4 regions of the Conexibacter stalactiti genome follow, and region 3 is predicted to be linked to each of the others. Evidence: riboswitches for the same ligand, from Rfam matches in the RefSeq annotation. Region 3 holds a riboswitch; each other region holds the start of a gene.
The links. A riboswitch is a leader RNA that binds a small molecule or an ion and turns the genes downstream of it on or off. The one in region 3 is predicted to bind cyclic di-AMP.
Positions count from the first base shown of each region.

Region 1 (7,484 bases), on a different contig from region 3:
CTGCGCGACGGGCTGCTGGCGCTCGAGGCGATGTCGATCTTCTTCGGCGCCAGCGGCCACATCGAGCTGATGTGGCTGAGCGAGAAGCGGAATCCGCTGCCGCCGGGCGCGGGCGTCGGCGCGAAGGCGCTGGCGGCGGTCGCGGCGGTCGAGTGGGCCTACACCGGCGGCAATGCCGAGCACTGCGCGGCGCTGGCGCGGCAGGCGCTCGCCGGCGGCGACCTGGTCGCCTTCGACCCCGGCCTGCTCGGCGTCGTCGCACTGATCGTGCTGACGCTCGCCGACAGCGAGGACGCGATCCCCGCGTGGGAGGCGGCCGACGCCGACGCGCATCGCCGCGGCTCGCTGCTGGGGATATCGGCGATCAACGGCTGGCACGGCTTCGCGCTCTTCCGCCGCGGCGAGCTGGATCAGGCCGAGCGGCTGATCCGCGGCTCGGTCGAGGAGATCGCCGAGTGGGGCTACGGTGACGACGCGCGCGCGTACTTCTCGATGTTCCTGATCGTGACGCTGCTCGAACGCGGCGATCTCGACGGCGCCCGCGCGATCCGCGAGCTGCTGCCCGAGACCTCCGGGATCCGCTCCGAAGCGCTGCGCTACAACTGGTTCGCGCGGATGGAGCTGGCGATCGCGGAGGACGATCCCGGGCAGGCGATCGTCGCCGCGGACGCGCTCAGACAGCTCGACGGCCGCTTCACGAGCACGCCCGGCCTGCCGTGGCGGTCGCTCGCGGCGCTCGCGCACGACCGCCTCGGCGCGCGCGAGCGGGCGCTGGAGCTGGCGCGCGACGACCTCGCCCGCGCGCAGCGCTGGGGCGCGCCGTGGTGGCATGGACGGGCGCTGCGGATCCTCGGCACGATCGAGCGCGAGGAGGGCCTCGACCACCTGCGCGACGCGGTCGACGTGCTTGCCGGCAGCGCCGCGCGGCTGGAGCACGCGAAGGCGCTGTTCGCCTACGGCGGCGCGCTGCGGCGCGGCCGCGAGCCGGCCGCCTCGCGCGAGCCGCTGCGGCGGGCGCTGGAGCTGGCGAGCGCCTGCGCGGCGGCGGGCCTGGCCGAGCAGGTCCGCGGCGAGCTGTACGCGGCCGGTGCGCGACCGCGCACCGACGCGCTGGCCGGCGTCGAGGCGCTGACGGCGAGCGAGCGGCGCGTCGTCGACCTCGCCGCCGCCGGCCGCTCCAACCGCGACATCGCGCAGGCGCTCTACGTCACGCCGAAGACGATCGAGGTCCACCTCACCAACGCCTACCGCAAGCTCGGGATCCGCTCGCGGCGCGAGCTGGCCGGCGCGCTGGCGCCGGCGTAGGCGTCTTACAGCCCGAGCCCGCGCACGCCGTCCTCGTCCCAGCCGAGGTGGTGCGCCAGCTCATGGCGCAGCGTGCGGGTCACCTGTGCGCGCAGCAGGTCGGGGTTGTGCCCGAAGTCGCGCAGCAGCGTGTCGCGGTAGATGATGATGCGGTCGGCGAAGCCATCGCGCGCGACGGTGTCGCCGTGGTACAGGCCGTAGGCGCCGCGACGGCGACCGCCGTCGGAGACGACGATCGCGACATGCTCGAGCGCGCGGTGGAACTCCAGCGGCAGCTCGTCGACGGCGCGCCGCACGATCGTCTGGAAGTCCTCCTCGTTCCACGGGTCGAAGAGGTCGTCCTCGTCGTCGTCATCATCGTCGCCGTAGAGGTCGTCGTCGACCTCGCCCCACGAGCCCTCGCGCGCGAGCCGCTCGCTGCGGTCGACCAGCTCGTCGAACTCCTCGTCGCTCTCGGGGTCGCGCCAGCCGGCCAGCGGGCCGGTGATCAGCGACATCAGGAAGGCGACGACGACCACGCCGGCAGCCGCGACCGCGATCCCCTGGAACAGCCGCATCGGGTAGTCGGTCGCGAACCCCTGGTAGAGGGTTATGACCGCGATGCCGATCAGTAGCGCGACGAAGGCGGCGAAGAGGATGCGCTTTGGCGTAGGTGCACGCATGGGCGTGCACCTACGGTAGCCGGTCGCGACGAGTGCGTGTTACCGGAGTGAGCGGGCGATGACGACGCGCTGAATCTCGTTCGTGCCCTCGTAGATCTGCGTGATCTTCGCGTCACGCAGCATCCGCTCGACGGGGTACTCGTTGACGTAGCCGTAGCCGCCGAGGATCTGGACCGCCTCGACCGTCACGCGCATCGCGTTGTCGGAGTTGAAGAGCTTGGCCATCGCGGAGTACTTGCCGCGGTCGGCGTCGCCGCGATCGGCCTTCGCACAGGCCTGGTAGAGCAGCTCGCGGCCGGCGGCCGTCTGCGTCTCCATGTCGGCGAGCTTGAACTGGATCCCCTGGAACTGGTTGATCGACTTGCCGAACTGTCTGCGCTCGCGCGCGTAGGCGGCGGCGTAGTCGGTCGCACCCTGGGCGATGCCGAGCGCCTGCGCGGCGACGCCGAGACGCGAGTAGTCGAGCGTCCCGAGCGCGACATGCATGCCCTTGTTGACCTCGCCGATCAGGTTCCCGGCCGGGATCCGCACCTCGTCGAAGATCGGCTGGCCGGTCGGGCTGCCCTTGATGCCGAGCTTGTGCTCGTAGTTGCCGACGGAGAAGCCGGGGCGGGTTCTCTCGACGACGAAGGCGCTGATGCCCTTCGAGTGGCCGGCCGTCGGGTCGGTGACGGCGAAGACGATGTAGAAGTCGGCGACGCCGAGGTTCGAGATCCAGTTCTTCGTGCCGGTGACGATCCACTCGTCGCCGTCGCGGACGGCCTTCGTGATCATGCCGCCCGGATCGGAGCCGGCCTCCGGCTCCGACAGCGCGAAGGCGGGAGTCCACTCGCCGGTCGCGCACTTCGGCAGGAAGCGCTCCTTCAGCTCGTCGCTGCCGAACAGCTTGATCGGGAGCGTGCCGAGCTCTTGCACCATCAGCATCAGCGCGGTCGAGGCGCAGGCCTTCGCGATCTCCTCGACGGCGATGTTGAGCATCAGGACACCCGTGCCGGTGCCGCCGTGCTCAGGCTCGAAGGGCAGACCGAACAGGTTCAGCTCGGCGAACAGCTCCCGCAGGTCCCACGGGTATTCGGCCTTCGCGTCGATCTCTGCGGCGCGCGGTGCCACGCGCTCCTGGGCGACCTTCCGGATCGTGTCGCGAAAGTCGCGTTGCTCGTCGGAGAGGGCGTAGGCATCGGCAAGTGCGGACATGCAGCCGATCGTACTGAGGGCCTCCCGTGGAGGCCCCCGATACGTGAACTGTCGCCTATCGCCTGAGCAGGCTGTCTCAGAGCCCGGCGGGGTGGCGAGCCGTGAAGCCACTCGAGGAGCGCGTCTCGGTCTGCCAGCGCGACGGGTCAGCGCCGCTGGTGTCGAAGCGGAGCCCGGCGACCACCATGTACATGTGGCTGCCGTGGGAGTAGGTCGTGATCCACTGACCTCTGCCCGACTCTTCCCAGTTGTTGAAGCTGCCGGAGGGCATCGACTCCTCCAGCAGACCGGCGAAGTGGAGCGCGTAGCTGACCGAGCCGGAGCAGTCGTAACCGCGATCCTGCCACTTGCCGTGACCGCCGCCGTAGACGTACGGCTTGGTCGCGATCTCGTTGCCGGCCGCGATCACGTCCTTGACGACCTGCGGAGCGTCGGACGGAGCGACGGCGAGGCCGTTGGAGAGCAGCTTCGCTCTGCCGACCGGCGCGGCGACCGTCGTCATATCGAAGTCGGCGCCGCCGGCGCTGGTGGTGTCCCCGATTCTGCGCAGCGAGGCGACCGTGGTCGCGTCGACGACGCCGGTGACGGGCAGCTCCTGCGCCTGCTGGAAGCGCTTGACGAGGCGCAGCGTGCCGGGGCCAAAGGAACCGTCGATCCCGGCCGTGAAACCGGCGCGGCCGAGGTAGTCCTGCAGCACGCGCACGTCCTGGCCGCTCATGCCCTTCTTCAGGACGCGGGCGCCGAGCGTGCGGCCGACGCGGCCCTTGGGCGCGGTGGTGGTGGTCGGCGCGGCGATGGTGGTCGTGTCCGTCGCGCCGGGCGCGGTGGTCGTTCTCGCGCCCTTCGGGTCGGCGATCGCGCGCAGCTTCGCGACGAAGTCGGCGTCGACGACGCCGTCGACCGCGAGGCCGTTTCTCTTCTCGAACTTCTTGACGTTGCCGAACGTGATCGGACCGAAGTCGCCGCCGACGGGCGTCGAGAAGCCGGCTCTGGTGAGGAAGTCTTGGAGGACGCGGACGTCCTGGCCGCTCATGCCCTGCGTGAGCGTACGTCTACCGAGCGCGGCGCCCGACGCTGTAGACGAGATGAGCAGCGCGGCTGCCGCTGCCGCGACAACGGTCGCAGACATGCGTTTGGCAGACAGCACAGCAGTGAACGACAAGGTGCAACCCCTTCTCTTTCGGGCGCCTGCGGGGTTAGCTGACGGGCTCGCGCAGAAAGAGCAGCGCTACGTCGTATCCCTTACGACGATTCGCCCCTGAGTCCTGTTGAAGGCGGACTCTTTGGTTCCCCCGCTCCCCGGCGGTTGCGACGCTGGGGATTCGGCTGGGTTCTTGAACGACGCGAGCAGGCTAGCAAGGGCTGCGGAGCGATGTCGACCGGTTATGGATCCGACCAGCTGAAACTGGACGCATCGCGCGCGTAGGCGCGCGTTATGAAGCGGTGACCTTTGAAACCGCCGTTTATGACGCCCTGGAAAAACGGTTTATGGAGCCAACCGGGCGCCCGGGCGCTATCGTGCCGGGCCGTGGCAGCCTCCCCCGAGCAGCAGCTGGCGCGGCTCGATCGCGCGACCGCCGCGCTCGACCCGCCGTTCGCCGCCGTCGACCTCGACGCGTACGGCGCCAATGCCCGCGACCTGCTGCGACGGGCCGGCGGGCGGCCGATCCGGCTCGCGAGCAAGTCGATCCGCTGCCGTGCGCTGCTGGAGCGGACGCTCGCCTCCGATCCCGGCTTCCAGGGCACGCTGGCGTTCACGCTGCCGGAGGCGCTGTGGCTCGCCGACCACGGCCTGCGCGACCTCGTCGTCGCCTACCCGACGGTCGACCGTGCCGCCCTGCGGGCGCTGGCGAGCCGGGCTGACGACGGCGGGATCGCGCTGATGGTCGACGATCTCGCCCAGCTGGAGCTGATCGAGCGCGCGGTCGGCGGGGCTGGCCCGATCCGCCTCTGCATCGACGCCGACGCCGGCTGGCGGCCGCTGCGCGGGCGGATCCGCATCGGCGCCAAGCGCTCACCGCTGCACACGCCGGCCCAGGCGGCGGCGCTGGCGCGGGCGATCGTCGCACGGCCGGCCTTCAGGCTGGTCGGGATCATGGCCTACGAGTCGCAGATCGCGGGCGTCGGCGACCGGCCGCCCGGAAATCCGCTGAGAGGGGTCGCGGTGCGGGCGATGCAGCGCGCCTCGGTGCGCGAGCTGGCGCAGCGGCGTGCCGCGATCGTCGCGGCCGTGGAGGCGGTGGCGCCGCTGGAGTTCGTCAACGGCGGCGGCACCGGCAGCATCGAGACGACCGCGGCGGAGCCCGCCGTGACGGAGATCGCGGCCGGATCGGGCCTGTACGGCCCGACGCTGTTCGACGCCTACACGCGCTTCTCGCCGCTGCCGGCGGCGCTGTTCGCGCTGCCGGTCGTGCGCCGGCCCGGTCGGCACGTCGCGACGGCGCTCGGCGGCGGCTACCTCGCCTCCGGTCCGGCCGACCGCGCACGGCTGCCGCGGCCGCTGCTGCCGGCGGGGTTGAAGCTCGACAGCCAGGAGGGCGCCGGCGAGGTGCAGACGCCGCTGCTGGGCGCCGCCGCCGGCAGCCTGCGCGTCGGCGACCGCGTCTGGTTCCGCCACGCGAAGGCCGGCGAGATGTGCGAGCGGTTCGCGGAGCTGCACCTGATCGAGGGCGAGCACGTGGTCGAGACGGTGCCGACCTACCGTGGCGAGGGCCAGAGCTTCCTCTGAGACGTTATGTCGCCTCCGGGGCGGCACCTGACGGGCGACTCTCACCCTCGACTCGACCCTGAGGCATCAAACCGCGATCGGCCAGCTGCCAGCGGGTTGAGGAGCGTTACGCCGCGATCGGCGTCCCGACCGGACCGAGGACGCGGTCGGTGTACATATTCCCGAAGCGGCCGGCCGGGTCGAGCCGGCCCCGCACCGCCTGGAAGCGATCCCAGGCGGGATAGCGGGGGCGCAGCGTCGCCGCGGTCTGGAAGTGGCGCTTGCCCCAGTGCGGACGGCCATCGTGCTCGTCCATGATCTGCTCGACGGCGCGGAAGTACGGCCGCCATTCCATCCCGCGGAACATGTGGACGGCGATGTAGCCGCTCTCGCGGCCGTGCACGGGGCTCAGCAGCGCGTCGTCGGGGGCGACCAGCCGCACCTCGATCGGGAACGGGACGGCCAGCCTGCGCTGCTCGATCAGCGCCAGCACGCGCCGCAGCGCCGCCGCGGTCTGCTCGCGCGGGAGCGCGTACTCCATCTCGGTGAAACGCACGAGCCGTCTCGTCGCGAACACACGGTCGCTGCGGTCGGTCTTCTCGCTGCTGCCGGCGACGCGCGTGACGATCCGGTTGAGCGCCGGGATCAGCGGCGGGGCCGCCCGCCCGGCGAGGCAGAAGGCATGGAAGGCGTGGTTGGTCAGCAGCACGTCCTCGGCCCACGCGCGGCGCGGCGAGCGCGGCCGCGGCGGCGCCTCGACGCGGTTGTTGGTGCGTGTCAGCGCCGTGCGCGCGTACGGGAAGACGTAGAACTCGAAGTGGTCGTTGGCGGCGCCGTGCTGATCCAGCCGCTCCAGCGTCTCCGCCAGCGGCGCCGGGGCGTCGACGCCATGGAGCGTGAAGGCGGGGACGCAGCGCAGCGTCACGGCGCTGATGACGCCGAGGCTGCCGACCCCGACGCGCGCGGCGAGGTAGGGGTCGCGGTCGGCGTCGGTGGCGGCGAAGCGGCGCGTGCTGCCGTCGGCGAGCACCAGCTCGACCGCCTCCGCCTGCGCGGAGAGGTTCGGCAGCCGCGCGCCGGTCCCGTGCGTCGCGGTCGAGATCGCGCCCGCGACCGTCTGCGCGTCGATGTCGCCGAGGTTCTCGAGCGCGAGGCCGTGAGCGGCCAGCTCAGCGTTGAGCGCCCGCAGCGTGATCCCGCCCTCGACCCGCACGAGCCCGCTCGCACGGTCGACGTCGAGCACGCGGCCCATCCGCTCCAACGTCATCAGCCGCTCGTCGCTGCACGCGACGTCGGTGAAGGAGTGACCGGAGCCCGCGACCCGCAGCCGCTCCCCGGCCGTCTCGGCCCGTTCCAGCGCGGCGGCGACCTCGGCGACAGAGCCCGGCCGCTCGATCACGCGCGGCCGGCAGCTCTCGTCGCCTGCCCAGTTGCGCCACATGCGGTCAGCGTACCCCGCCCACGTGCCGCTTCGCGCGGGTCGGAGCGGCGGTGGCCCCACTATCCTCCAGAGCATGTCCAGCCCGACCGAACACACGCCCGCCGAGGTCCAGGCGCTGCTCGCCGAGGACGACTCCGTCCAGCTCGTCGACGTGCGCGAGCCGCACGAGCACGAG
Region 1 is NZ_JAWSTH010000057.1:4,271-11,754, forward strand. It holds gene R7226_RS19205 (helix-turn-helix transcriptional regulator) at 1-1,305, shown strand, start outside; gene R7226_RS19210 (metallopeptidase family protein) at 1,311-1,967, opposite strand; gene R7226_RS19215 (acyl-CoA dehydrogenase family protein) at 2,007-3,161, opposite strand; gene R7226_RS19220 (peptidoglycan-binding domain-containing protein) at 3,238-4,194, opposite strand; cyclic di-AMP (ydaO/yuaA leader) riboswitch at 4,332-4,499, opposite strand; gene R7226_RS19225 (amino acid deaminase/aldolase) at 4,690-5,889, shown strand; gene R7226_RS19230 (D-arabinono-1,4-lactone oxidase) at 5,996-7,309, opposite strand; gene R7226_RS19235 (rhodanese-like domain-containing protein) at 7,383-7,484, shown strand, end outside.
Region 1: linked by a shared signal. The riboswitch ahead of R7226_RS19220 (peptidoglycan-binding domain-containing protein) and the one ahead of R7226_RS08085 (hypothetical protein) in region 3 are both predicted to bind cyclic di-AMP.

Region 2 (7,484 bases), on a different contig from region 3:
ATCGTCGCGATCCCGTGGTTCCTGATGTCGATCGTCTGGGGCCTGGCCGCCTTCATAGGCGTCATCGTCGGGTGGTTCTCGATCGTCTTCACCGGTCGTTATCCGGAGTTCGCCTACGACCTGGTCGCGAAGTACCTCCGCTTCAGCACTCGCTTGAACGGATGGTTCTGGCTGATGACCGACGTCTTCCCGCCGTTCGACGGGGACGACCACCCGGACTATCCGATCCGGCTGATCGTGCCCGAGGCGCAGGCGGAGTACAGCCGCGTCAAGACGCTGTTCCGGATCATCCTCGTGATCCCGGTGCTGATCATGATCTACCTCTTCAACATCCTCGTCGAGATCGTCGGGATCCTGCTGTGGGTCGTGGTCGTGATCACCGGCAAGGCGCCGAAGGGCCTCTGGGACGTGCAGAAGATGGGCGTCGCCTACATCCAGCGCGGCAACGCGTACCACCTGCTGGTGACCGAGACCTACCCGCCGCTGTCGGCTGACGACGGCGACGCGGCCACGCCGCCGGCCCCGGCCGCGCCGGCGCCCGGCCCCTCGCCCTTCGGCGGCTGAACGACGACGAACGCAGGCGGCAGATCCCCGCGCAGCTCGCCGGGGATCGCCGCCAGCGGCGAGCGCGCGAAGTCGTCTCTGAGCAGGCCGTACATCCACACGTCGTGGACGGTGTCGCCGTGGCGATGCCAGCTGCGCAGGACGCCTTCGCGCACGAAGCCGACCTTCGCCAGCGCCGCCTGCGAGCGCGCGTTGTCGACGTCGGCATAGGCGCCGACGCGGTCGAGCCCGAGGTGCTCGAAGGCGAGTCGCGCGATCAGCGCCTTCGCCTCCGTGTTCGCGCCGCTGCCCCACCACGCGCGGCCGAGCCACGAGCCGACGATCGCGCGCCGGTCGCGGTGCGAGAACTCGACCAGGCCGGTGACGCCGATCGGTCCCGCCTCGTGGTGGACGACGAGCACGTCGAGCTGCTCGCCCTGTTCGCGCTGGGCGGCGAGCCGGTCGATGTAGGCGAGCGGCTGCTCGATGCTCGTGTACGGGCCCCAGGAGAAGTATCTGGTGACCTGCGGATCGCTCGCCAGCTCGAACAGCGCCGGGGCGTCGTCGGCGGTCGCGAAGCGCAGCGTGAGGGTCGGTCCGGTGATCTCCACGGCCGGCGATGCTACGCGATCGACCTGCGGTGTCAGGGTCGCGCGCGCAGGATCACTACACTGGGCCGCCGTGACGGCGCCGTCATCAAATCTGCGTCAGCGGTTGGAGATCCGACAGCTTCTCCTGACATGCAGGTTTGACGATGCGCGCCAGCGCTCATACGGGGTGATGACGTGAGCGAAGGCACCAGCACCTCTACGGCGACGGGAAGCACGTCTCCACCCGCCGCCGGAGGCGGGGGTCCAGACGTCCGCTTCAGCCTGCCCGCGGTCCCTGCCAACGTCGCGCTCGTGCGACAGGCGCTGGCCGGCCTCGCCGACAGCCTGCGGATCGACCCGGCGCGCGCCGCCGACATGAAGATCGCGATCACGGAGGCGTGCACCAACGCCGTCGTGCACGCCTACGAGAACCACGACGGCCCGCTCGACGTGGCGATGTCGGTCGAGCACGACCGGCTCGTGGTGTCGGTGCGCGACCGCGGCCACGGCCTGCGACCGCTGCCCTCCGAGGGCGACGGTCCGCCGCTCGGCTTCGGCCTGGCGCTGATCGCCTCGCTGTCGGACGAGTTCGGGATCGCCGGCGGCCGCCATGGCACCGAGGTGAAGATGGCGTTCGACCTCGACCTCGAGGAGGAGGCGCCGCCGCTGCTCGTGCAGCTCTCACGCGACGCCGTCGCGCCGCCGCAGGGGGTCGCGCTGACGCTTGCCCCCGGCGACCACTCGGCCGCCGTGCTCGGCCGTGTCGTCTCGCTCGTCGCCGCCCGCGCGGACTTCTCGATCGACCGCCTCTCCGACGCGCAGATCGTCAGCGACGCGATCGCCGGCGCCGCCGGCGCGCACGCCTTCGACGGCAGCGGCAACGCGCAGATCGCGATCGACGAGCACGAGCAGGGCTTCGACCTCCTGATCGGGCCGCTCGTGCTGGGCGGCGCGCAGCAGCTCGTGCGCGACACCGAGCTGCCCGGGCTCGGCTGCCTGCTGGAGCGTCTCACCGACGAGCTCGACGTCGAAGCGGTCGCCGACGGCGGCGAGCGTCTGCGCGCACGCCTGGCCTCGCGCGCCTGAGAGCCCCGTTCGGAGCGGGCGCGCCCGGAACCACGTTCCACCACGCGCGCCCACGCACTGATTTCTGACGCACTGTCAGACGCCACGTCAAGACGGTTCGCTGTGGCAGTGTTGTCCGTACGCCAATACGCTGTTTCCCGATGTCGAGCGGGAACGCCTTCGTACGGGTCCTCGAGGAGGACCCCGAGCTTGCTGCCGGGCTCGATCCGACGAGCCTGCAGCTCGCCACGCGCCACGCGATCGCTGCGGTCGAGACGGTCGCGCCCGGGATCTGGGAACCGACCAGGCCGGCCGACGGCGGCAGCGGCCATTTCGGCCTGCTCGTGCTCGACGGGCTGCTGATGCGGGACGTCACCTTCGCGCGCGCCGCCTGCACCGAGCTGCTCGGCCGCGGCGACCTGCTGCGGCCGTGGGACTGGGAGCGCGAGGTCGTGACGGTCCGCCCCGACGTCGTCTGGACGGCGCTGCAGCCGGTCCGCCTCGCGGTGCTCGACCGTCGCATCACCGCGATCCTCGGCCGCTGGCCGGAGCTCGTCAGCGCCGTCGCGGCGCGCGCGGTGCGGCGCTCCGCCGAGCTGGCGACATCGCAGGCGACGAGCCACCTGACGCGCGTCGACGCCCGTCTGGAGCTGCTCTTCTGGGGCCTCGCCGACCGCTGGGGTCGCGTCAGCCCCGACGGCGTCGTGCTGGAGCTGCCGCTGACCCATCAGGTGCTCGGCCGGCTGATCGGGGCTCAACGGCCGTCGGTGACGACGGCGCTGTCGGACCTGACGCGGCGCAGAGTCGTCGAGCGCCGCGACGACGGCGCCTGGATCCTCCGGGGCGACCCGCCCGCGAGCGCCCCGGGGATCGACTAGCTCGACGGGCGAGCTATGCGCAGTTGGGCCACGGCGACGTGCCGCGGGCCTTGTAGAGCTTCAGCGCGCGACGGTCCTGCTCGGCCTCGGAGGCGCGCGCCGGATCGCCGGCGGGGCCGTACGACGCCCACGTCGAGCGGTCGAACTGGTACTTGCCGCGGTAGGTCCCGTCGGACGAGATCGCGCGCGGGTCGCCGCCGGACTCGCACTGCGCGATCGAGTCGAGGATCGCCGGCAGCTTGACGTTGCCGCCTCCCCCGCCCCCGCCCCCGCTGCTGCGCAGCGACTGCGCCTTCGCGGTCGCGAGGCTGATCCCGAGTGACTGCGCCGTCTGGGAGCCGACGACGCCGTCGACCTCGAGGCCCTTGGAACCCTGATAGCGGCGCACCGCCTTCTCCGTCTGCGGCCCGAAGGCGCCGTCGGCCGGGATCCCGAGCTTCTGTTGCAACTGCACGACGACCGGCCCGCTGCTGCCGCGCTTGAGCACGCCGCTGGAGCCGCCGCCGTCGCCGGCCGTCGCCGCGAAGGCGCCGCCGCTGCCGATCGTCAGCGCCGCGGCCAGCACGACCGCGAGGCTGCGCGAGCCGCGCTGACGGCGTCGGCGGCGCAGCGCCAGCAGGCGCCGCGCGTGCGAGCGTTCTCGCGAGCGCTCGAAGCGCTCGCCGCGGGAAAGGTCGTCAGCGTCCACGTCGGGACAGGTCGCAGGCATGGAACCTCCATGTGGTCTCTTTCGATGCCTACGAGGTGAGCTGACGGGCTCGCGCTGAAAGATGCGCTACGCCTCCGAAGCCCTCCGATGGCGGAGTGGCTGGTGGCGATTCGCCCCGTGGGCCGGACGGATCCGGCCCGAGTGGGTCCCCCGCTCCCCGTCGTCCAGGACGACAGGAACTCGGCGATATGCGTCTGTCTGAGCGGACAGAATCGCAGATCGCCGCGGCGGGCGCCGCCGCAACGGCCGTCGCCCCTGCCCCTGCACGCGAGATTGCAGGCTCGCCGGCGGGCTTTTGGAGCAGGTTCTAAGCTGAGCCGATGACGACCCTTGCCGCCACCAACCAGGAGCCCGCGGACGACGAGGTCGCCGGCGTCGCTTGGAACCTCGACCCGCTCGTCGACGGACAGGGCGAGGAGGGCGTTCGCAGCCTGCTCGCGCAAGGCGCCGAGCGTGCCGAGGCGTTCGCCGCCCGCTACGCCGGCAGACTGTCTGAGCTCGACGCCGCCGGCCTGCGCGCCGCGATGACCGAGCTGGCCGAGCTGCACGACCTCGTCGGCCGCGCCGGCTCGTACGCCTCGCTGCGCTTCGCCGTCGACACCGCCGATCCGGCGATCGGCGCGCTGCTCCAGCACGTGCAGGAGCGCGCGACGGCGATCCAGACCTCGCTGCTGTTCTTCGAGCTGGAGTGGGCCGAACTGCCCGACGAGCGTGCCGAGGAGCTGCTGAGCGGCGAGGGCAACGAGTTCTTCGCCCACTACCTGCGCACCGAGCGACGCTACCGCCCCTACCTGCTGACCGAGCCGGAGGAGCGGATCCTCGCGGAGAAGGGGATCAGCGGCGCGAGCGCGTGGACGCGCCTGTTCGCCGAGCTGATGTCGGCACTGGAGGTGCAGCTGCCGGCGCAGGAGGAGAAGGTCTCGCTGGAGCAGGCGCTGGCGCTGCTGTCGGGCCCCGACCGCGATGAGCGCCGCGGCGCCGCCGAGGCCGTCACGGAGGCGCTCAAGCCGGGCCTGCGCACGCGCGCCTACATCTTCAACACGCTGCTGCATGACAAGGCCGTCGACGACCGCCTGCGCAGCTACCCCAACTGGCTGACCGCGCGCAACCTCGCCAACGAGGCCAGCGACGAGTCGGTCCAGGCGCTCGTCACCGCCGTGCGCAACCGCTTCGACGTGCCGCAGCGCTGGTACAAGCTGAAGGCGAGACTGCTCGGCGTCGACAAGCTCGCCGACTACGACCGCGCGGCGACCGTCTCCGACACCGACGAGCGCTTCACCTGGAGCGAGGCGCGCGAGCTGGTGCTCGACGCCTACGGCTCCTTCACGCCTGACCTCGGCGCGCTCGCGAGACGGTTCTTCGACGAGCAGTGGATCGACGCGCCGGTGCGGCCCGGCAAGCGCGGCGGGGCGTTCTGCTCCTACACCGTGCCGTCAGCCCACCCCTACGTGCTGTTGAACTACACCGCCCGCCGCCGCGACGTGCTGACGCTCGCGCACGAGCTCGGCCACGGCGTCCACGCGGCGCTCGCGGCGCCGCAGGGCGTCTTCCACCAGAGCACGCCGCTGACGCTCGCGGAGACGGCGTCAGTCTTCGGCGAGACGCTCGTCTTCGGCCGGCTGCTCGACGCCGCCGCGACGCCGGCCTCGCGGCTGTCGCTGCTGTCTGAGTCGATCGAGGGCGCGATCGCGACCGTCTTCCGCCAGACGGCGATGCACAACTTCGAGCAGGAGATCCACACCGCCCGCCGCGAACAGGGCGAGCTGCCGGTCGAGCAGTTCGGCGCGCTGTGGGAGAAGACGCAGGAGGAGCTGTTCGGCGACGCCGTCGAGATCACCGACGGCTACAAGACGTGGTGGTCCTACATCCCCCACTTCATCAACACGCCGGGCTACGTCTACGCGTACGCCTACGGGCAGCTGCTGGCGTTGTCGGTCTACCGTCGCTACGAGCAGGAGGGCGCGTCGTTCGTGCCCGACTACCTCAAGATGCTGTCGGCCGGCGGCTCGCTGGCGCCGGAGGAGCTGGGCAGGCTGGTCGGCCTCGACCTGACCGACCCGGGCTTCTGGGATGCCGGCCTCGCGCTCGTCGAGGAGCAGCTGGAGCAGGCCGAGCAGGCCGCCGTCGCCGCCGGGCGGGTCTGAGCGCCACGCCGCGCCGCTGAGGCCGCCGCGCGGCGGCCTCAGTCGAGGAAGACCTTGCGCACCGTCCGCTGCACCAGCAGCGGACGGGCGTCGCCGGCGCCCGGGACCGAGCGCAGCGAGCTGGTCGCTGCCGTCGGCGTCGCGGTCGCGCCGGGCGCGTTGCTGCAGCCGAACTGGAACCAGTCGCTGCGGCTGTACCACCACTCGCCGGGCCGCAGGCCGGTCCACATCGGGCTGTTGGCGCAGTCGCGCACGTGGCCGTTGCCGGCGTAGTGGCCGAGCTCATGGACGACCACCGTCTGCAGGTCGACCTTGTCGGATGGCGGCGCGCCAGGGCCGACATGCCAGGCGACGCCGACCGCGAGGCTGAGGTCGCGCTCGACGACGCGCTCTCTCACGATGCGCGTGACGCCGCCGACGCGGCGGTAGTAGCGGACCGAGCGGATTCTGGTGACCCCGAGCGCCACTCTCGGCACGTCGCGCGCGAAGCCGACAGTGTCGCGGCCGTCACCGGAGCGCGGCGCGGCGCGGGTCGTGCCGACCTCGCGCAGACCCCAGCGCTTCGCCGCCGTGCGCGCGAGCACCGCGAAGCGCTTGGCGCCGACCGCGCGCGGAACGTTGGCGCTGCTGAGCCGGTAGCCGTAGGCGCGGCGCACGCCGACCGAGCGCGGGATCGCGGTTCTGATCAGGTCGGCGCCGGTCGGGTCAGGTCTCAGCGGCGTCGGCGAGGGGACGCCGGGAACGGTGTAGGTCGTCTCGGCGACGAGCACGTCGCTGCTGCCGTCGAAGGCGTAGAGGCAGGCCCGCTTGGGGCCCGCGTAGATCCACGGCCGCTCCTGCCACGTGGCCGTGAACGACTGCGGTCTGCGGCCCTGCGCGTCGCTGAGGGCGTCGCCGGCCCAGCTGGAGGAGGTCGCCTGCGGCGAGCACTGGGCGGTCGCCGCGATCGTCGTGACCTTCGGGGCGTAGCCGCAGAAGGTGGCGCCGTCACAGACGTTGGAGATCGTCGCCTGCGCGGTCACGGAGACCGGTTGCAGGTCAGCGGTCGGGGGCGCGATCGCCTGCACGGCGAGCGTCCCCTGGAGCTGCCCGGCCGCGATCGCCGGGGTTGCGCCGAACGCTGCCGTGGCGGCGACGATCAGCGCGGATCTCACGAACATCGAACGTCGCCGCATCTGCCTCCATCGTAGCGGCGCGCATCGCCGCGCCCGCATGGCCTGCCCTGATCGTCAGGCCGCACGGGCGCGGGTGAGGCGTGCGCCGGCGCACGCCGGCGCCGGGATCACAGCTCCGACGCCGAACGCTGCGCGAGCAGGTCGGCCTTCACGCGCTGATGGAACTGCGCGCGCTCGACGAGCACGTCGGCGAGCTTCTCGGGATCGACTCTGTACTCGCCCGCGGCGACCTGCTTGGCGAGCAGGCGCACGCGCGAGGAACGGGTGATGCGGTCTCTGCGGCTGGTGGTGAGGCGGTGAATGTGGTCGTTGGCGACGACCATGGCAGTGCTCCTTGTGTCCTGAGTTGACGTCGAGCCGGCACCCGGGCGGGGCGGCTT
Region 2 is NZ_JAWSTH010000029.1:16,520-24,003, forward strand. It holds gene R7226_RS12775 (DUF4389 domain-containing protein) at 1-564, shown strand, start outside; gene R7226_RS12780 (GNAT family N-acetyltransferase) at 474-1,154, opposite strand; gene R7226_RS12785 (ATP-binding protein) at 1,329-2,219, shown strand; gene R7226_RS12790 (helix-turn-helix domain-containing protein) at 2,360-3,076, shown strand; gene R7226_RS12795 (transglycosylase family protein) at 3,090-3,785, opposite strand; cyclic di-AMP (ydaO/yuaA leader) riboswitch at 3,795-3,981, opposite strand; gene R7226_RS12800 (M3 family oligoendopeptidase) at 4,106-5,929, shown strand; gene R7226_RS12805 (hypothetical protein) at 5,968-7,104, opposite strand; gene R7226_RS12810 (flagellar biosynthesis anti-sigma factor FlgM) at 7,212-7,427, opposite strand.
Region 2: linked by a shared signal. The riboswitch ahead of R7226_RS12795 (transglycosylase family protein) and the one ahead of R7226_RS08085 (hypothetical protein) in region 3 are both predicted to bind cyclic di-AMP.

Region 3 (7,484 bases):
CACGAGGCGGTCGCGATCGCGCTGCGGCGCGCCGGCCCGGCGGTGCTCGCCTCCGGCCTGACCGTGATCGCCGCGCTGCTGTGCCTGTCGCTGGCGGAGGTCAACGGCACCGCCGGCCTGGGGCCGGTCTCGGCCTTCGGCGTCGCGCTGGCGATGCTCGCGATGCTGACGCTGCTGCCGGCGCTGCTGGCGATCACCGGCCGCCGCGCCTTCTGGCCGTTCGTGCCGCGCTACGGCGGCGCCGGCACCGACGAGACGCACGGCTGGTGGCGGCGGCTCGGCGAGCGGATCCGCGTGCGGCCGCGGCGCGTCTGGATCGGCACGACCGTCGCGCTGCTGGTGCTCTGCCTCGGCCTGACGCAGATGAACTCCGACCTGACGAGCGGCAACTCCTTCCGCGACCAGGTCGAGTCGGTCGAGGGACAGGAGCTGATCGCGCAGTCGTTCCCGGCCGGCGCCAACGCCCCGACGATCGTGATCGTGCCGCCCGGCGACGAGGCCGGCGGCGCGAGCGCGGGCGCCGACGCCGCGCGGGTCGCCGCGGTGCTCAGAGCGCTGAGCGCGGTGCCGGGCGTCGCGCAGGTCGCGCCGGTCGAGCGCGACCCGCGGTCGGGCGTGCGGATCGCCGTCACGCTGGAGGCCGACCCGTACAGCGAGCAGGCGTTCGACGTGATCCCGCCGCTGCGCGAGGCGGCGAAGGCGGCCGGCGGTGACGACGTGCTGGTCGGCGGCCCGACCGCCGAGGAACGCGACCTGCGCGTCTCGACCGCGCGCGACAACCGCGTGATCGTGCCGCTCGTGCTCGTCGTCGTCTTCCTGATCCTGGTGCTGGTGCTGCGCGCCGTGCTGCTGCCGCTGCTGCTGATGGCGACCGTGATCCTCTCCTACGCGGCCGCGCTGGGGATCGGCGCCTTCTTCTTCATGCAGGTGTTCGGCTTCGCCGGGGTCGATCCGGGGCTGCCGCTGTTCGCCTTCATCTTCCTCGTCGCGCTCGGCGTCGACTACAACATCTTCCTGATGGTGCGCGTGCGCGAGGAGGCGCACGAGCACGGCACGCGGCTGGGGACGGTGCGCGGCCTCGCGGTCACCGGCGCGGTGATCACCTCGGCCGGGATCGTGCTGGCGGGGACCTTCTCGACGCTCGCGGTGCTGCCGCTCGTCGTGCTGACCGAGATCGGCTTCACGATCGCCGTCGGCGTCCTGCTCGACACCTTCGTCGTGCGCTCGGTGCTGGTGCCGGCGATCGTGCTCGACGTCGGCGACCGCGTCTGGTGGCCGTCGGAGCTCGGCCACCGCCTCGCGACCGCGCACGACGAGGATGAGGAGGAGGACGAGCCGGCCGCGGCGACCGCGGCGGAGGCCGGTGAGGGGAAGCCCTCCTCCGCAGCGTCCTGACCAGGGCTCATGGAATCGGCGCTCGCAGCCGATGAGAGGGCGATCCCCTACCCGAAGGACGCCAGATGAAGCTGACGAAGTTCGCCCGCCTCGCCCCCCTCGCCGTGATTGCAGCGGGCGCGCTTGCCGCTCCGACCGCCGCGCAGGCCGCCGGCAGCCAGACCGTCGTCTGCAAGGGCAGCGAAGCGCGCTGCACCGCGACGATCAGCCTCGCAGGCGGCGCCAGCGCCAAGACGCTGAAGATCGAGCTGCCCGGCACCAACCTGAAGCTGATCGGCGTCAACTCGACGCCCGCCTACACCGCGGGCGCGTACGACCTCTACGACCCGAACTACGCGCTCGGCGGCTCGCTCTTCACGTCGAAGCTGAGCGCCGTCAAGTCGCTGCCGAAGGGCGCCAAGCTGATCCTCAAGTTCGGCACGCCCGAGAGACTGCTCAACTGCGGCGGGATCCATACCGGCGTCGGCGGTCTGATCATCGAGACGACCGGCCTCGGCAGCACGCCCGCGTTCGGCTGCCCGCAGGCGGCCGGCGTCGCCAGAACCTGGCTGAAGCGCTTCAACGCGTACCAGCAGGTCGAGAGATTCTCCGTCAGAGGGGTCGCCTACCGCTGCAAGGTCGTCCCCTTCGAGGTCAACATCAACTGCACGAGCAACAGCACGCTCGTCGCGTTCAGCGCGCCGACCGGCCACTGATCGCACGCTGCTGCGGGCGGCTTCGGCCCGGCCGCGCGCCCTTGCGGGTGCGCGACCGGGCCGGGCCCGTGCAGCCTTGCTAGAGGACCGGCAGGTAGCGGTCCAGCTCCCACTGCGTGACCTGCACGCGGTAGTCGTCCCACTCCTGCCGCTTGATCTCCACGAAGCGGTTGAACATGTGCTCGCCGAGCGTGCGCAGCACCAGCTCGGAGTCGGCGGTCAGCTCGATCGCCTCGCCGAGCGTCGAGGGCAGCTGCTCGATCCCGAGGCGGCGGCGCTCGTCGGGCGCGAGGTGGTAGAGGTTCTTCTCCATCGGCTCCGGCAGCTCGTAGCCGTGCTCGATCCCCTCCAGGCCCGCCTGCAGCAGCACCGCGAACGTCAGGTACGGGTTGCACGCCGGGTCGGGGCAGCGCAGCTCCATCCGCGTCGTCTGCTCCTTGCCGGGGTGGTACATCGGCACGCGCACGAGCGCGGAGCGGTTGCGGCGCGACCAGGCGACGTAGACCGGCGCCTCGTAGCCCGGCACCAGCCGCTTGTAGGAGTTGACCCACTGGGCGAAGATCGCGCTCATCTCGCGCGCGTGACGCAGCTGGCCGGCGATGAAGGCCTTCGCGACGTCCGACAGGTAGTACTGGTCGTTGGGGTCGTAGAAGGCGTTTCTGCCGTCCTTGAAGAGCGACAGGTGGGTGTGCATGCCCGAGCCGTTCTCGCCGAACAGCGGCTTCGGCATGAAGGTCGCGTGGAGGCCGTACTTGCGCGCGTACTCCTTGACCGTGATGCGGTAGGTCATGCAGTCGTCGGCCATCTTCAGCGCCGAGGCGTAGCGCATGTCGATCTCGTGCTGCGAGGGACCGACCTCGTGATGGGTGTACTCGACGTGGATGCCGAGCTGCTCGAGCGCGAGCACGGTCTCGCGGCGCAGGTCGGAGCCGGCGTCGAGCGTCGTGAGGTCGAAGTAGCCGCCCTCGTCGATCGGCGTCGGGTCCCTCGCGTCTCTGAAGTAGAAGTACTCCAGCTCGGGGCCGACCATGAAGTCGTCGAAGCCCATCGCCTTCGCACGGTCGAGCGCGCGCCGCAGCACGTGGCGCGGGTCGCCCTCGTACGGCGTCTGCTCAGGCGTCTTGATGTCGCAGTACATGCGCGCGACGCCCTGCTCCTCCGGCCGCCACGGCAGCGAGGCGAAGGTCGAGGCGTCGGGCAGCGCGATCATGTCCGACTCCTCGACGGCGTTGAAGCCGGTGATCGAGGAGCCGTCGAAGCCCATCCCGCCCTCGAAGGCGTCGGACAGCTCGCTGGTGTTGATCGAGAACGCCTTCAGCTGACCGAGGATGTCGGTGAACCAGAGGCGGATGAAGCGGATGTCGCGCTCCTGCACGAGACGCAGCACGTCGTCAGGGGTAAGCGGCGGCGCGGCGTCAGTCATGTCGAAGGGCTCCTGGGGTCAATTTCGGGCGTGGCGACGGGAATTGGAGCCTACCGCGACGGGGCGTCGGCACAGCCGGGCAGCCAGCGTTGGGCCCACGACTCCAGCGCGGCCAGCGCCGGCTCCAGCTCGCGTCCCATCGGCGTGAGCGCGTACTCGACCCGGGTCGGGGGCGCCGGCGGGGGCGGCGAGACGGTGCGCGCGACGACGCCGCGCGCCTCCAGCTCCTTCATCCGCTCCGACAGCAGCCGGTCCGACAGCTCCGGGACGGCGTTGGCGATCTCGCTGAAGCGCTGCGGCGAGCGGTTCATCAGCACGCGCACGATCGCGCCGGTCCAGCGCTTGCCGAGGAACTCGATCGCCTCGTGGTAGTGCGGGCAGCAGGCGTCGGCGGCGCTGTCGGCACCGGCGGGGTCGCCGGCGGCGCATGCCGCGTTCCGCTCCGATGCCTGCTCGACCGCCATCGAGCACAGCTTACGCCCGCATCGGCCCCCTGGCCATGCGGGCGATGTCAGGCGGCGCGCAGCGTGCGCGACTGCTCGATCGAGCCGTCGACCGGCACCTCGCCGGCGACGTTGACCATCGCCGCGAGCGATTCGAGCGCGACGGTCGCGATCGCCTCGAGGATCTCCTCGTCCTCCCAGCCCAGCTCGCGCGCCTCCTCGTGCAGGTGCAGCGGCGGTCTGCCGTCGACGACGAGCGCGCGCAGGTAGCGCAGCAGCGCCGCCTCCTTCGCGTCGCCGGAGTCGAAGTCGCGTGCCAGCGCGACCTCGTCGAGACCGAGGCCGGCGGCGCGGGCGGCACGCGAATGCATCGCTATGCCGGGCTGTGAGCCGCGCTCCTCCGCGACCGCGAGCGCGATCCGCTCCAGCGTGGCGGCGGAGAGGTGGCCGTGACGCAGCTCGCTGCGAAAGCGCGCGTAGCCGCGCAGGGCGGCCGGGGAGCCGGCGAGGGCGCCGACGAAGTTGGGCAGTTGGCCGCCGGTCGCCAGGGCGCCGCGCAGGACAGGGACCGAGCCTTCCGGTGCTGTGAGGTCGTCGTGGATCTGGAACCGACTCATCGGAGTCTTCATGGCGCGCACCCGGGTCGTAGAGGTTCTCGCCCCCCTTATACGAGCGGGACCTAAACCCAGGCTCACGGTTCCTTTTGCGCCGGCTATGGGGGCGGACGGCCGATTGCGCTCGCCCCTTGTCGCGCCGGCTCCACGGCCAGCGCGTTTGTCAGGCGCCGGAGGCGGTGAGGATGGCGACGAGGATCAGGAAGACGCCCATCAGCACCGCGTACATCGCGGCACGGTCGGGACGGCTTCCGGCGATCCGCTCGCTCGCGCGACGGGGGCGATGACGACGCGCGGTCGTCTCGTACTCGTAGTCATGACGGCGGGTCGGCGGCGGCGCGACCTGGCCCCTGATGACGATCGTGCGGCGCTCGCCCTGCTGGCTCGCGCTGCGACCGGCGCGTGACGGCGCCTCTGCGGTTGGCATCTCTGTCGGTCCTCTTTCTCGAGCTTGCGGGGTTAGCTGACGGGCTCGCACCGAAAGAGCGGCGCTATGCGCGGACGCGCGATTCGCCCCGTTGTCGTGGGTCCCCCGCTTCCCGTGCGGCAGACGGGAATTCAGCGGTATGACACGGCGATCCTACCAACGGCTTGCAGATTCTGACCTGCATCCGGTGGATCTTATGGAAAGCCTCGGTCGGAAAATGCGGGCTTCTTGTGGCACGCGGCCTCAAGCGGGCTGCACGGGCGCCGATGACGCGGCGGTGGCGCGTGCGCGCGCGGCCAAGCGGCGCGCGAGGCACCTGGCGCCGGCCGCTCAGCTGCGCTCGTAGGCGGCCTGTTCGGCGACGGTCCGCTCCGCCCACGGGACCGCTTCGAGGCGCGCGTCGGGGATCGGCTCGCCGCTCTGCACCGAGCGGCCGTAGCTGCCGTCGGCGAGGCGCTGTTCGGCGCGTTCGATCGCCGCCAGCTCCTCGCGCAGCTGCTCGACGAAGCCGGCGTCGCGCTCCCGCTCGAACAGCTCCGTTCCACCGTCGGCGAGATGCTGGTCGAGGTGCGTCAGCTCCTGCTTCTCGCCGCCGGGCGGGATCAGGCCGGCCAGCTCGCGCTCGACGCGAGCGCGTTCGCGGGCCAGCAGCTCACGGGCATGCGCGGTGTCCATGTCGGCGAGGGTACCCGCGCGCGCGGCAGGACGCACGCGCGGTGCGACGCACTCGCGGTGTGACACACGCGCGGTGTGCGCACTCGCGGCAGGGCGCACGCGCGGCCGCGAGGCGGCCGCCGCGCGGGCGTCAGCGGCCGGCGGTCGCGCCGACGAAGGCGGCGACGGCCTCGGCCTCGGCGCCGGAGTAGATGCCGGCGGGCATCGTGCCGCCGCCGCGCTGGCGGCCTCTGACGATCGCGTCGTAGGTCAGCTCCTGCGGCGGCTTGAGCACGTCGAGGTTCGGACCGACCTTGCCGACGGCCTCGGCGGCGGCGAGCGTGTGGCAGTTCGCGCAGCCGGTGCCGAACAGCGCCCGCCCCTCCTCCTCCTGCTTCGTCAGCTCGATCGTCGTCCCGTTTATGTGGGCGTCGGCGCTGTCGCGGTCGCCGAATATGAACAGCGCCGGGACGGCGATCCCGACAGCGACGTAGAAGACGGTGAAGGCGATGACGGCGAAGGTGCGGGCGCCGGGCTTCTGCGACTGGAGCGTCGCGCGCACGCCGCGCGGGCCTCCGCGCACGGCGAGGAAGAAGAGCCCGAGTCCGACGACCACCCAGAACGCGAGAAACACCACGGTTGCGAGCATCGGAGCGACCCTATCCGGAACCCACCATGGAATGGAAGGGCGAACTGTTGTGTCGCGTCAGCGCGCGCTCTCAGCGGCTGCGATTGCGGCTGCGCCCCCGGCCGAAGTTCATCGTCTCAGGCGCGACGCCGCGGAAGTCGCGCGCGGAGCCGCCGCCGGCCGCCGCGCGCTGCTGCTCGTGCTGCTCGATCGCGTGGCGCTCGGCCTCGTCGAGCGGCGAGAAGTCCTTCGCGATCACCTTGCCCATGCGCGCGTCCGGTATGTCGAGCGGAGCGATCCGCGCCAGCAGGATGCTGATGCCGCCGCCGGCCGCCGGCAGCCGCTCCAGCGTCCCCTCCACCAGCACCAGCGGCTCGGTGCGGACGGTCAGGCGTCTGGTCTCGTACAGCTCCGGCCGCACGACGAGGTTGACGGTGCCGTGCTCGTCCTCGACCAGCAGGAAGACGATCCCGCGCGCGGTGCCCGGCCGCTGCCGCGCGACGACCATCCCACCGAGCTTGACCGTCGCGCCGTGCGGCAGCGACGCCAGCTCGCGGCTGGTGACGACATCGCGCGGCAGCCGCGGGCGCAGCAGTCTCAGCGGGTGGGCGCGCGCGGTCAGCCCGGTCGTGTCGTAGTCGGCGAGCATCCCGTCCCAGGCGCCGAGCTGGCGCAGCTCCGGCGCCCCCGGCAGCTCCAGCGGGAGCGCCAGCTGCGTGCCGCCCGGCACGCGGCGGCCGGGCACCGCGACGCCGAGCCGCCACAGCGCGACGCGGCGATCGCCGCCGGCGAGCACGTCGCAGGCGCCCGACCAGGCGAGCGCCTCCAGCGCAGGGCGACCGGCGCCTGCGCGCGCAGCGAGGTCGGCGACCTCGCGGAACGGCCCGCCGGCCCGGCGCGCGGCGACGAGCGCCTCGGCGTCGTGCGGCTGCACGCCGCGCACGTAGCCGAGGCCGATCCGAACGCGCACCTTCCCGTCGTCCCCGGTGTGGGAGGTGCACTCGGTCTCGCTCGCGTTGATCTCCGGCGCGAGCACCTCGATCCCGCGCCGCTGCGCCTCGTGCACGAGCGCGTCGGGCGGGTAGAAGCCCATCGGCTGCTCGTTCAGCAGCGCGCAGAGGAACTCGGCCGGATGGTGGACGCGCAGCCACGTCGACTGGTAGGCGAGCAGGCCGAAGGCCGCCCCGTGCGCCTTCGGGAAGCCG
Region 3 is NZ_JAWSTH010000015.1:4,651-12,134, reverse strand. It holds gene R7226_RS08110 (MMPL family transporter) at 1-1,395, shown strand, start outside; gene R7226_RS08105 (hypothetical protein) at 1,461-2,090, shown strand; gene R7226_RS08100 (glutamine synthetase family protein) at 2,170-3,513, opposite strand; gene R7226_RS08095 (winged helix-turn-helix transcriptional regulator) at 3,564-3,977, opposite strand; gene R7226_RS08090 (carboxymuconolactone decarboxylase family protein) at 4,025-4,573, opposite strand; gene R7226_RS08085 (hypothetical protein) at 4,734-4,997, opposite strand; cyclic di-AMP (ydaO/yuaA leader) riboswitch at 5,004-5,144, opposite strand; gene R7226_RS08080 (TraR/DksA C4-type zinc finger protein) at 5,328-5,672, opposite strand; gene R7226_RS08075 (c-type cytochrome) at 5,803-6,300, opposite strand; gene R7226_RS08070 (DNA polymerase III subunit alpha) at 6,371-7,484, opposite strand, start outside.

Region 4 (7,484 bases), on a different contig from region 3:
CATGTGGCTGGCGTCGCTGGCGCCGCCGCGCCCGGCCGCCGCCAGCGGCCGGCCCAGCAGCGCGCTTGCCGCCTCCAGCAGCGGCGCGGTCGCGGCGCGGCTGTCCATCGCCGGCCAGACGCGCGCGAGCTGCGCGTCGAGCGTGACGCCGCCGACCACGGCCGGCACCGCGGCGCGCACCTCCTCGAACGCCGCCGTGCGGTCGGAGCGGAGGTCGCAGATCAGCTCGCCGGCGTCGGGCACGACGTTGAAGGCGTCGCCGCTGTGCAGCGTCGTCGGCACGGCCGTGAGGCGATCGTCGCCGGTCGGTGTGTGCTGCGCGGCGACCGCCTGCGCGGCGACGCCGAGCGCCAGCAGCGCGTTGCGGCCCCTGTCGGGCGCGGCGCCCGCGTGCGCGGCGACGCCGCGGGCGCGGACCCGCAGCGTCCCAGCGGCCTTGCGTCTGACGATCACCGCGTCGCTGCCGTCGGGCGCCAGCTCGCCGGCCTCGAAGCAGAGGCAGCCGTCCCAGCCGGCGAAGCGCTCGACGTGGACCATCGGGCCGGTGCGCCACTCCTCGTCGACGACGAGCAGCAGCGCCACCTCGGCGAACCCCGGTGCGTCCGGGCCGCCATCGGCGAGCGCCCGCAGCAGCCCGAGCGCGAGCACGTCGCCGCCCTTCATGTCGATCGAGCCGGAGCCAGTCAGCTGCTCGCCGGCGCGGCGCAGCGGCGCGTGACGCTCGTGCGGGACGACGGTGTCGAGGTGGCCGAGCAGCAGCAGCCGGCCGCTGCCGTCGCCGCGCAGCCGCACGACGACGTCGTCGGCGTGGTCCGGCGAGGAGCAGGGGATGCGCTCGACCGTCGCGGCGGCCGGCGCGAGCGCGCGCACGACCGCGACGCAGTCCTCCGCGCCGTGCCTGTCACCCGACGGCGAGGAGACGGCGACGAGCGCCTCGAGGTCCCGCTCGGCCCGTTCGGCGATCTGCTCGGCAGCCCGCTGCACCCACGCATCCATGGCGACTCACCCTACCCGTCGCAGGATGCGGCGGGCGGGCGCCGAAGACCGCGCGGTGAGCTTCGCCGCGGTCTACACCGTCGACCTGATCCAGACGCACGCCGAGCCGGGCCGCGAATCGGCCTTCCTCGTGCTGCTGTCGTTCCTGCTGTCGTTCGGCTTCATCCGCACGAGCGCGCGCCTGACGCGCAGCGTCTCGTGGTGGCCGGGCGGCGTCGAGACCGAGGGCGGCGTCCACCTCCATCACCTCGTGTGGGGGATCGTGCTGCTGCTCGTCTCCGGCTTCGCCGCCTTCGCGACGGAGCTCGACGCGCCGTGGTGGCAGATCCTCTCGGTCAGCTTCGGCGTCGGCGCCGGCTTCACGCTCGACGAGTTCGCGCTGTGGGTCCGCCTGCAGGACGTCTACTGGTCCGAGGAGGGGCGGGCGTCGCTCGACGCGGTCGTGCTCGCGACCGTCTTCGCCGGTCTCGTCGTGCTCGGCGTCAACCCTTACGGCCTCGACGAGGCCGGCTCGATCCTCGGCACCGCGGCATGGTTCGCCTTCACGCTCGCGTTCGCGGGGATCGCCTTCTTCAAGGGCCGGATCCTGCTCGGGATGGTCGCGATCTTCATCCCCTTCATCGCCGGCGCATGGGCCGCGATACGGCTGGCGAAGCCGAACTCGCCGTGGGCGCGCAGCAGATACGACGAGGCGAAGCTGGCTCGCGCCCGCGCCCGCTACGGCCCCGACACGCGCGGGGCGCGCTTCAGCCGCGCCTTCCTCAACGCGATAGGCGGCAAGCCGAGCGAGCCCGACCCGCCGCCCCCGGGAGCGTCCTAGAGCCCGGCGGGGTGAACGGCGACGTAGCCGGCGCTGGAGCGGTCGTTCGGCTGCCAGCGGGTGCCGGCGGCGCTCGCGCCGCTGGTGTCGAACCGTCTGCCGTCGATCACCATGTAGGCGTGGCCGGCGTTGGCGTAGATCGTCACGCGCTTGCCGGGACCGGGCTCGCCCCAGCTTGTGAAGCCGCCCGATGCCAGCGGCGAGTCGAGCAGGCCGGCGCCGTGCAGCACGTAGGAGACCGAGCCGGAGCAGTCGTAGCCGCTGTCCTCGAAGGAGCCGTGGCCGCCGCCGTAGATGTAGGGCGTCGACTGTATGCGGTTGCCGGCCGCGATCATCGCGGAGATCTTCTGGTCGGCCCATGAGCCGCCGCGGTCGCCGCCGCCGTCGTCGCCGCCGCGCTTGAGCACGGGGCCGTCGCCGAGGCCGAGCGCCGAGCGCGTCGCCGGACCGGCGACCCCGTCGGCCTCGAGGCCGCGGCTCGCCTGCCAGCGCTTGAGCGCCTTCTCGGTGCCGGGGCCGAAGTCGCCGTCCGCGCTGATGCCGAGCGCGCGCTGCAGCGCCTGCACGCCGGACCCTTCGCCCTGGACCGCGGAGCGCGCGGTCTGCTTGTGGCTGCGGGTCGAACCGCCGCCGCCGTCGTTGGCGAGCGCGCGCCAGGTCGCGGGGCCGACGACGCCGTCGGCGGCGAGACCGTGGTCGCGCTGGAAGCGCTTGAGCGCCTTCAGCGACTGCGGGCCGAAGATGCCGTCGGCGGGGATCCCCAGCTCGTGCTGGACCGCGCGCACGCTGTGGCCGATGATGCGCGCCTTGCCGTTGACCTTGACGGTCTTGCCGGTCGAGCGCGACTGCGAGGTGTTCGCCTGCGAGCGCTTCAGCGCCGACCAGGTCGCCGGGCCGGCGACGCCGTCGACGTGCAGGTGGTGGCGCGCCTGGAACTTGCGCAGCGCCTTCTTCGTGCCGGGGCCGAAGATGCCGTCGGCGTGCAGACCGAGCGCGCGCTGAAGCTTCTTCACGTCGCCGCCCTCGTCGCCCTTCTCGACGACGGTGGCGGCGGAGGCGGTGCCGGTGAAGGCGGCGGTCGCGCCGACGGCGGGGCCTGCGGTGACGGCGAGCAACGCGGTCAGCGAGAGCCCGCGGGCGGCGGGCGCCGGCAGCTTCGTCTGCGACGCGGCCGCCTCGCGACGACGCTGCGCGACCGAGAGCGAATCGAGGAAGTGCTCGGCGTCGGAGAGGTCACGCGGGCGCAGACGCGCCAGCTCCACCGACGTGCGCGTGCGCGCGCCGCGACGCGCGAGCGACCGCTCGAGCGAATCCGCCCACAGATCATCGAGCGCGAGATCGCGCTGCTCCTGGTTCACAGCTGGGTGCTCCTGTCTCAGTGAGCCTGCGAGGTAAGCTGACGGGCTCGCAGGGCCGCTTGCGCAGCCGCGCTACGTCGCTGACGCGACGATTCGCCCCCGGTCATGTCAGACCAATGGGTCCCCCGCTCGCAGACCGCAGTGGGTCCGCAATTCGGCTCGTATGTAACGGCGTCGGAACCTACCAGGCGAATTCCTGCACGTTGCAAGCGACGTTGCAAGCGTCATGTTGCTGGCATCACGGCCATCGCGCTGAGAAGATGAGTGACATGACCGATGCGCGGCAGGTGTGGGCGCTCGGGGACTTCCCCCGGATCGCTCGTGAGACGATCTCCGGAACCGGCGATCTGCTCGTCGCGGAGTGCGGTGTGCAGGCCGGTCAGCGCGTGCTCGACGTCGCCGCCGGATCGGGCAACGTGGCGCTGCCGGCGGCGCGCGCCGGCGCCCGCGTGATCGCCAGCGACATCACCCCGGAGCTGCTCGCCGCCGGGCGCGCCGACGCCGAGGCGGAGGGGCTGAGACTGCACTGGGTCGAAGCGGACGCGCAGGCGCTGCCGTTCGACGACGACGCCTTCGACGTCGTGCTGTCGTCGTTCGGCGCGATGTTCGCGCCCGACCACGTGCGCACCGCCGGTGAGCTGACGCGCGTCTGCCGGCCAGGCGGCACGATCGGGATGGTCAACTGGACGCCGCAGGGCTGGGCCGGCCGCTTCTTCGCGACGGTCAGCGCGTTCGCGGCGCCGCCTCCTCCGGGTGCGCAGCCGCCGGTGCTGTGGGGCGACGAGGCGCACGTGCGCGGGCTGTTCGGCGCGCGCGTCTCCACGCTGAGAGCCGAGCCGCGCACGCTCGCGATCGAGCACTTCGAGGCGCCGATCGACCTGGTCACCTACTACAGAGCGAACTTCGGCCCGGTGATCGCGACCTACGCCGCGCTCGGCGACGACCCCGAGCGGGTCGCCGCGCTCGACGCGGCGCTGCTCGACTTCGCGACGCAGACCAACCTCGACCCCGACGGCGCGCGCTGGGAGCTGGAGTTCCTGCTCGTCGTCGCTCAGGCGGCGCCGTCGGCGTAGCGGCGGACGGCATCGGCCGTCGCCGCGTCGGCGGGGAAGAACGACTCGATCGACAGCTCCGCGACGGTGATGTCGACGGCCGTCCCGAAGGTCGCGACGATCGAGATGAAGGCCAGCTCCCCGGCGCCGTGGCGCAGCCGCAGCGGCACCGCGATCTGTCCGGCGAGGTCGTGGGCGGGAGCGGGTGCGATCGTAGCGGCCTCTTCTGCCGCCGCCGGCGCGGGGTAGGCGGCGACCTCGTCGCGCAGCGCGCTCAGCTCACGATCGCCGGTGACCGCGACTTGCCGCTCCAGCCGCTCCAGCAGGTGCGCGCGCCACTGCGCGAGGTTGACGATCCGCGGCGCGAGGCCGTCGGGGTGGAGCGCGAGGCGCATCGCGTTGGTCGGCGGCCGCAGCAGCTCCGGCGCGGCGCCGACGGTCAGCAGCGAGAGGCTGTGGTTGGCCGCGACGACGTTCCAGCGGCGGTCGACGACGAGCGCCGGATAGGGATCGTGGCCATCGAGCACGCGCTGGATCGCGTCGTGCACCGGCGCCATCTCGGGCGCGTCCAGCTCGTGCTCGGGGAAGGCCGGGGCGTAGCCGCCGGCGAGCAGCAGCTGGTTGCGCGCGCGCAGCGGGACGTCGAGCTGCTCGGCCAGCCGCAACAGCATCTCCGCGCTCGGCTTCGAACGGCCGGTCTCCACGAAGCTGAGGTGGCGCGCCGAGATGCCGGCCTCCAGCGCCAGGTCGAGCTGACTGAGGCGCCGCCGTCGGCGCCAGTCGCGCAGCAGCGGGCCGGCGCCCGCCGGGGTGGCCGTGGTCGTCGTTGTCGTCGCGGTCGTTGCCATGCGGCGAGGCTAGCTCGCCGCGTGCGCGGCGTCGCCTACCTCGCAGGTAATGGCTGCGCCGCGCGGCCGAGCACCATGTCGCAGAAGCCGGTCGCGATCTGCGCGGTCGAGAGGCGGCCGCGCGGCCGGTACCACTGCGGCAGGTGGTTGACCATCCCCAGCAGCGCGAACGTCGTCAGGCGACGGTCGGCGATCGGCGTCTCGCCCTCCTCCTGGACGCGCTCGAGCGTGCGCTCCAGCAGCCGTTCGAAGCGCTTGCGGCTGCCCGCGACGTGTCTCCACTGCGGTTCGCGCTCGATCACATGCCGCTCCTGCAGGAAGACGACCATGTGCTGCCGGTGCGTCGCGACCTGCTCGACCCACGCGCCGACCAGCGCCCGCAGCGCCGGCTCGGGCTCCAGCGCCTCGATCCCGAGCGCCTGCGCCTTCTCCAGCAGCGGCTCCATCAGCGCGTCGCAGATCGCGATCAGCAGCTGCTCCTTGGAGCCGATGTAGTGGTACAGCCCGCCGGCGGTCAGCCCCGTCGCCTCGGTCAGGTCCTGCATCGTCGTGGCGTGGTAGCCGCGCTCGGCGAACAGCGCCGCCGCCGCCTCCACGACCCCCTCGCGCTTGGCGTCGTAGCGCTGGCGCAGCGCGGGACGTGTCGGAGGAGTCGCCATCGGAGCCGGCCACGATAGCGCGCCGCCCGCAGAAAACCGAATGGCTCCTCGGTGGAAGTGGAGGACTCTGGAACCGAGGGCACGCTCGAAATCCGAGCGGTCATTCGGTATCGTGCCGGCCATGGACTTCGACCTCTCAGACGACCATCGGCTGCTGCGCAGCACGGTGCGCGAGTTCGCCGAGCAGGAGATCGCGCCCGTCGCGGAGGAGCTGGACCGCACGAAGGCGTTCCCGTACGAGCTGGTGAAGCGGCTCGGCGAGCTGAACCTGATGGGGATCCCGTTCCCGGAGGAGGTCGGCGGCGCCGGCGCCGACACGCTCGCGTACGCGATCGCGGTCGAGGAGCTGGCGCGGATCGACTCATCGGTCGCGATCACGCTGTGCGCGCACACGTCGCTCGGCACGCAGCCGATCTACCTCTTCGGCACCGACGAGCAGAAGCGCGACTGGCTGCCGAGACTGACCGCGGGCGAGCGGCTCGGCGCCTTCGGGCTGACCGAGCCCGAGGCCGGCTCCGACGCCGGCAACGTGCAGACGCGCGCGACGCTCGACGGCGGCGACTGGGTCATCAACGGCGCCAAGCAGTTCATCACAAACGCCGGCACCGACATCTCCGGCTGCGTCGTGATCACCGCCGTCACCGACGTCGACGCGCGCGGGCGCAAGGAGATCTCGAACATCCTCGTCCCGAACGGCACGCCCGGCTACGAGCAGGGCACGCCGTACCGCAAGATGGGCTGGAACGCGTCGGACACCCGGCCGCTCACGTTCACCGACTGCCGCGTCCCCGGCGACCACCTCGTCGGCCCGCGCGGCGCCGGTTTCAAGCAGTTCCTGCGCGTGCTCGACATCGGCCGCATCGGCGTCGCCGCGATGGGCGTCGGCCTCGCCCAGGGCGCGCTCGACGAGGCGCTCAAGTACGCGAAGGAGCGCAAGGCGTTCGGCCAGCCGATCTCCAGATACCAGGCGATCCAGGCGAAGCTCGCCGACGTCGCGACCGAGATCGCCGCCGCGCGGCTGCTGACCTACAACGCCGCCTACCTGAAGGACCAGGGCCGCGACTTCTCGCTGACCGCCGCGCAGGCGAAGCTGAAGACCGGCCGCCTCGCCGTGCGCGCCTCCGAGGAGGCGGTCCAGATCCACGGCGGCTACGGCTACATCGAGGAGTACCCCGTCTGCCGCTTCTACCGCGACGCGAAGATCCTCACGATCGGCGAGGGCACCGACGAGGTGCAGCAGATGGTGATCGCCCGCGCGCTCGGGGCGTAGGGCTCGGCGATGACGGCGAGCGGTGCGACGAGCGGCCTCCCCGACCGCGTGCATGTCCGCGAGGTCGGTCCTCGCGACGGCTTCCAGAACGAGCCGGAGACGATCCCGACCGCGGTCAAGGTCGAGCTTGTGCAGCGCCTGGTGAAGGCCGGCGTCACGCGCCTGGAGCTGACCTCGTTCGTGCGCGCCGACGTGATCCCGCAGCTCGCCGACGCCGCCGAGCTGCTGCGCGCGGTCGAGCTGCCCGACGCCGTCTCGGTCTCGGTCCTGATCCCGAACGAGCGCGGACTCGATGTGGCGCTGGAGCTGCGCGACCGCTTCGACGAGGTCAACGTCTTCCTCTCCGCCAGCGAGACGCACAACCGCAAGAACGTCAACCGCTCGGTCGCCGACTCGCTCGCCGGCGTCGAACGCGTGATCGGCCGGGCGCGCGCTGCGGGGCTGCGCTGCCAGGGGACGATCGCGACCGCCTTCGGCTGCC
Region 4 is NZ_JAWSTH010000001.1:79,071-86,554, reverse strand. It holds gene R7226_RS00360 (M20/M25/M40 family metallo-hydrolase) at 1-996, opposite strand, end outside; gene R7226_RS00355 (hypothetical protein) at 1,052-1,816, shown strand; gene R7226_RS00350 (peptidoglycan-binding protein) at 1,813-3,174, opposite strand; cyclic di-AMP (ydaO/yuaA leader) riboswitch at 3,182-3,344, opposite strand; gene R7226_RS00345 (class I SAM-dependent methyltransferase) at 3,444-4,247, shown strand; gene R7226_RS00340 (helix-turn-helix transcriptional regulator) at 4,226-5,074, opposite strand; gene R7226_RS00335 (TetR/AcrR family transcriptional regulator) at 5,110-5,733, opposite strand; gene R7226_RS00330 (acyl-CoA dehydrogenase family protein) at 5,855-7,003, shown strand; gene R7226_RS00325 (hydroxymethylglutaryl-CoA lyase) at 7,013-7,484, shown strand, end outside.
Region 4: linked by a shared signal. The riboswitch ahead of R7226_RS00350 (peptidoglycan-binding protein) and the one ahead of R7226_RS08085 (hypothetical protein) in region 3 are both predicted to bind cyclic di-AMP.